Linked DNA regions of Acidaminococcus fermentans DSM 20731. The protein of the gene in region 1 interacts with the protein of each later gene in a pairwise test. Links are inferred from orthologs where the notes say so. Each region holds a gene or a part of one and is shown in the gene's direction. Other genes may lie near its edges.

What was found. The genes of interacting proteins can lie anywhere in the genome.
Region 2: the proteins of rpe (region 1) and eno interact in binary tests that used the Escherichia coli proteins (3 or more experiments, as listed by UniProt). The link is inferred for Acidaminococcus fermentans DSM 20731 from one-to-one orthologs.

What each region holds. Positions count from the first base shown.
Region 1 is NC_013740.1:371,158-374,157, forward strand. It holds rpe (ribulose-phosphate 3-epimerase), read left to right. Parts: upstream 1-1,179; coding sequence 1,180-1,821; downstream 1,822-3,000. Other genes in the region: pknB (Stk1 family PASTA domain-containing Ser/Thr kinase), read left to right, coding at 1-299; rsgA (ribosome small subunit-dependent GTPase A), read left to right, coding at 296-1,183; ACFER_RS01680 (AsmA family protein), read left to right, coding at 1,826-3,000. UniProt on the Escherichia coli protein: Catalyzes the reversible epimerization of D-ribulose 5-phosphate to D-xylulose 5-phosphate.
Region 2 is NC_013740.1:1,074,171-1,076,959, forward strand. It holds eno (phosphopyruvate hydratase), read left to right. Parts: upstream 1-647; coding sequence 648-1,931; downstream 1,932-2,789. Other genes in the region: gpmI (2,3-bisphosphoglycerate-independent phosphoglycerate mutase), read left to right, coding at 1-520; ACFER_RS04895 (HD domain-containing protein), read left to right, coding at 2,018-2,789. UniProt on the Escherichia coli protein: Catalyzes the reversible conversion of 2-phosphoglycerate (2-PG) into phosphoenolpyruvate (PEP). It is essential for the degradation of carbohydrates via glycolysis.

The sequences.
Region 1 (3,000 bases):
TGATCGACCGGGGCGGAGCCGTCAGCCTGGTGGTGTCCGCAGGGAAGAAGGAAGAAAAGAAGAGCCGGAGCAGTTCCGGCAGCAGCGGGGGCAGTTCCCGGACCATCGGGTACACGGTTCCCGGCAGCGGCAGTGCCAAAAACGTGAAAATCATCGTATCCGATGAGAACAGTACCCGGACCATCTTCTCCGATTCGGTGGCTCCCGGTACCCGGATCACCCGGACGGTTACAGTAGGCTCCGGGGCCAGCGTCCAGATCTATGTGAACGGAGAATTGGCGGAGGATAAGGCTCTGTGAGTACGGCAACAGGGAGAATCATCAAAACCTACAACGGGTATTACTACGTGGCGGGAGACGACGGAGTCCTGTACACCTGCAAGGTGAAAGGGCGGATGAAGCAGAAACGCTTCATCATGGCCGCCGGCGACCGGGTGGAACTGGAAGCCCAGGGGGCGGAAGGGATGATCCGCCAGGTGCTTCCCCGGCAGAACCTGCTCCAGCGCCCTCTGGTGGCCAATCTGGATTGTCTGATGGCGGTCTTTGCCTGCGGGGATCCGGATCCCAGTTTCCTGCTGGTGGACAAACTGCTGGCCCTGGCGGAAGCGGCGGGGATCCCGGCGGCTCTGGTCCTGAACAAACGGGACCTGGCGCCGGCGGGACTCATCGACCGGTTCCGGTCCATCTATGAGCCCCTGGGCTATCCGGTACTTCCGGTGGAGGCCCGGGAAGGCCTGGGACTGGAACCCATCCTGGAGCGGGTCAAAGGCCATACGGTGGCTTTTGGCGGCCCTTCCGGGGCCGGGAAATCCACCCTGCTGAACCATCTGGATCCGTCCCTGACCCTGAAAACCGGTCACGTAAGCAGCAAGATCGGCCGGGGGCGGCATACCACCCGGTTTGCAGAACTGCTGCCCTTTGCCGGAGGATATATTGTGGATACCCCCGGTTTCGGGAACATCGACCTGTCCGAACTCCAGATGGACCAGGCGGCGGACGGGTTCCGGGAAATCCGGAAACAGGAGGGCCTCTGCCGGTTCACCGGCTGCACCCATACCCATGAACCGGACTGTGAAGTGAAAGCGGCGGTGGAACGGGGAGAAATCGCCCCCAGCCGCTATGCTTCCTACTGCACCATCCGTCAGGAACTGGCGGATCCAAAGAAAAGAGGTAAAAAATCATGACCATCATTGCTCCTTCCATTTTGTCTTCTGATTTTTCCCGTCTGGGGGAAGAAGTGGCCCGCATCCAGGATGCGGGAGCTGACTGGTGCCATATCGATGTGATGGACGGCCAGTTCGTCCCCAACCTGACCTTCGGGGCCCCTGTGGTGAAATCCCTGCGGAAACGGACGGAGATGTTTTTTGACTGCCACCTGATGGTGGAAAATCCGGAAAACTATGTGGACAGCTTTGCCGCAGCCGGGGCCGACCTGATCTGCGTCCATGCGGAAGCCACCCACCATCTCCACCGGCTGCTCCAGAGCATCCACAGCAAGGGCATCCAGGCCGGTGTGGCGCTGAACCCCGCCACGCCGCTGTGCCAGATCGAGGAAATCCTGCCTTATGCGGACATGATCCTGATCATGAGCGTGAACCCCGGCTTTGGCGGGCAGAAATTCATCCCCACCAGTGTGGACAAGATCCGCCGGCTGAAACAGATGATCCGGGAGCGGGACCTGAAGACCCTGATCGAAGTGGACGGCGGGGTCAATGGGGAAACGGCCAAAGCCTGCCGGGAAGCCGGGGCCGATGTGCTGGTGGCCGGATCCTTTGTGTTCGGAGCGGCGGATATGCAGGAAGCGGTAGCGGCCCTGCGGTAAGACCATGAAAGCCTTTCTGCAGAAACACCGGCGGAAAATCAAATGGATCCTGCTCTGCGTCCTGGCCAGTTTTCTGGTGCTGGCATGGCTGGCCTACATTGCCAGTATCCATGCGGCCCAGATCTTCAACCGGGAAATGGCCAGGCAGCATTTCTTTGACGGGACCATTACCGTGGAACGGCTGACGGCCACCCCTCTGGGCCATGTACGGTTTGAAAATCTGGAATGGAAGGGCAGCCATGACGGCAACCGGGTATTCATCCCCAGAGGATCCTTCCAGGTGAAGCCCATGGATATCGTCCTGAGGAAAATCAGCACCCGGACCATCCAGGAACTGGAGCTGAACGAGGCGGAAATCGATCTGACCTTTACGGAGCATATGCATATCCGGGGCATCCAGGCGGCGGAACTGTCCCAGCCGGCGGCCCGGAAGGGAAAGAAGAAATTCGACATCAAGCTGAAAAACGTGGATGCCCGGGTGAAACTGAATCACTGCCGGATGACCGCACGCTACAGACAGCGGATCCATACCTTCCAGGATGTGAATGCGGATCTTCGCTACAACAGCAATGACCGGCTCACCATTGATTTTTCCACCGGGGAACTGGGCGGGACCCTGGAAGGAAAAGGGGTGGACATCCAGGGCAGTGTGGATCTGAAGCCTCCGGTTTCTACCTATGATCTGAAACTGGGCATCAAGGAACTGAATCCCTCCTCTCTGGGTACGGGGCTGAATATCCGGGAACGGGTCACCGCCAGTGCCACGGTAACGGGAGAGCTGCCGAAACCGGTGATCGTGGGAGAACTGTATATGCCCAATCTGAATCTGCCGGGTCTGAAGTTCACCGAGGTCAAAGGAAATTTCAAATACGAAGATGGATACATCGATGCCCAGAATGTAACGGCGGACATCTTCGAGGGGAACTGTGATGCCCGGGGCGGCTTCAACATCGACACCAAGGCCTATACGGTCAGTGTCATGGGCCATGACCTCCACAGTGAAGATGCCACCAACATCCCCTATTTCCGGACCCTGGTGCAGCTGGACCTGAAAATGCTCTGCGATGGGGACAACCGGTCCACCCTGACCTACGGGTCCTTCTATTCCGGCAAGGGCATCTATGCCATCATCAAGTTCAACTCCATCAAGGGGACTTTTTCCAACCAGTACAAGCAGCT
Region 2 (2,789 bases), 700 kb from region 1 along the record:
TTTCTTCAATGGGGGACGGGAACAGCCCTTCCCCGATGAAGACCGGATCCTGGTGCCTTCTCCCAAAGTGGCCACCTATGACCTGCAGCCGGAGATGAGCGCCTATCTGGTGACGGAAAAGCTCCAGGAGGCCCTGGACAAGGATCTGTACGATCTGGTGATCCTGAACTTTGCCAACCCGGACATGGTGGGCCATACCGGCTCCCTGGAGGCGGCGGTGAAGGCCCTGGAAGCCGTGGACGAATGTGTGGGCAGCCTGGCGGACAAGGTGCTGAAAAAAGGCGGTGCCCTGTGCATCACGGCGGACCACGGGAACCTGGAAGAGATGGAAGATCCGGTGACCCATGCGCCCATGACCGCCCATACCACCAACCCGGTGCCTTTCCTGGTGGTGGGAGCGGATCCGGATACCCGGGTGGAAAACGGGGGCCTGTCCGACATTGCGCCCACCCTGCTGGACCTGCTGGACCTGCCCAAACCGGAGGCCATGACCGGCCATTCCCTGCTGATGCGGAAGTAAACTTTTACGCTGTTTTGCTTGTTCAAAATCAATTTGCCAAAATTGATTTCCATTGGCTGGAGACTAGTGACTAGTGACCAGCCTGGGGAATCCATTCCCCAGGCTCAACCATAACGAGGTGAAAACAATGCCAATCATTGAAAATGTGTGTGCAAGAGAAATTATGGATTCCCGGGGCAATCCCACGGTGGAAGTGGATGTGCTGCTGGATGACGGCACTGTAGGCCGTGCAGCGGTTCCTTCCGGGGCCTCCACCGGTGTCCACGAAGCCGTGGAACTGCGGGACGGGGACAAAACCCGTTTCGGCGGCAAAGGGGTTTCCAAAGCCGTGGACAATGTGAACGACACCATTGCTGATGCCATCATCGGATTGGATCCCACCCGTCAGGTGGAAATCGATGAAGCCATGATCCGTCTGGACGGCACCCCCAACAAGGGCCGTCTGGGGGCCAACGCCATCCTGGGGGTATCCCTGGCTGTGGCCAAGGCTGCGGCGCTGTCCATGGGCCTGCCTCTGTACCAGTATCTGGGCGGGGTCAACGCCAAGGAACTGCCGGTTCCCATGATGAACATCCTGAATGGCGGTGCCCATGCGGACAACAACGTGGATATCCAGGAATTCATGATCATGCCGGTAGGGGCTGACAGCTTTGCCGAAGCCCTGCGGATCAACGCGGAAATCTACCAGGCTCTGAAGAAAGTCCTGAAGGACAAAGGGCTGGCTACGGCTGTAGGGGATGAAGGCGGCTTTGCCCCCAACCTGGAAAGCAACGAAGAAGCCCTGCAGGTGATTGTGGAAGCCATCGAAAAAGCCGGCTACAAACCCGGTGAACAGGTACGACTGGCCATCGATACCGCTGCCAGCGAGCTGTTCGAAGACGGCAAGTACAACCTGAAAGGGGAAGGGGTTGTGAAGACTTCTGCCGAAATGGTGGAATGGTACGCTTCCCTCTGCGAAAAATACCCCATCGTTTCCATTGAAGACGGCCTGGCCGAAGATGACTGGGACGGCTGGAAACAGCTCACCGATGTTCTGGGCAAAAAAGTCCAGCTGGTGGGGGATGACCTGTTCGTCACCAATGTGGAACGGCTGAAGAAGGGCATTGAAATGGGCGTGGCCAACGCCATCCTGATCAAACTGAACCAGATCGGGACCCTGACCGAAACCCTGGACGCCATTGAAATGGCCAAACGGGCCGGTTATACCGCCATCGTTTCCCACCGGAGCGGTGAAACGGAAGATACCACCATTGCCGATGTGGTGGTGGGCACCAACGCCGGACAGATCAAATCCGGGGCCCCCTGCCGGACCGACCGGGTGGCCAAGTACAACCAGCTGCTGCGGATCGAAGAAGATCTGGGAGCCGCTGCCCAGTACAACGGGATGGATGTGTTCTACAATATCAGATAAAAAGCTGTCAACGGTCAGTAGCCGGATGACAAAAAGGTGTGCTGCATGGAGCGTGCAGCACACCTTTTTTACGAAAGGAAATACACATGCTTGACAAATTATCTGTTTCTGCGGCCTTTGACCGATATGTTTCCCAGTTCGATCCGGATACCCCGGGAATCCTCAGCAAACAGCGCCATTCCCGGATCGTCAGCGGCCTCTGTGAGACTCTGGCCCGGCAGCTGGGATGGTCCCAGGAGGAAAAGGAGCTGGCCTGGGTGCTGGGGCTGCTCCACGACATTGGTCGATTCGAACAGGCCCGGCGGTTCCACACCTTCATTGATTACAAATCCATGGACCATGCCCGGTATGGAGTCTGGTATCTGTTCGAACAGGGCCATATCCGGGATTTCCTGCCGGATCCGGAACCAGAGCGGGACAGGATCCTGGAACTGGCCATCCTGTGGCACAATGCCTATGCCGTCCCGGCCGGGGTCACCGGAAAAGCCCGGGATTTTGCCCTTTTGCTCCGGGATGCGGACAAAATCGACCTGTTCCGGGTCTATGCCGGGTATCTGGATCATCCGGAACAGGTGTGGCAGGTATCCCTGGAAGACCTGGGCAGCCAGGCAATCTCTCCCGGGGTCATGGAAGAAGCCCTGGCCGGGAAACTGGTCCACACGGAGAAGAAAAAGACGGCCCTGGACTTCTTTACCGGCTGTCTGTGCCAGCTGTTCGATATCACCTGCGCTCCCAGCCTGGTACTGGTCCGGCAGCAGGGATATTTCCGGAAACTGCTGGATTTCCAGCCCGGCAATCCGGAAAGCGCCCGGCAGCTGGATCAGGTGAAAGAACGGCTGGAGAAGGTTTCCGGCATTT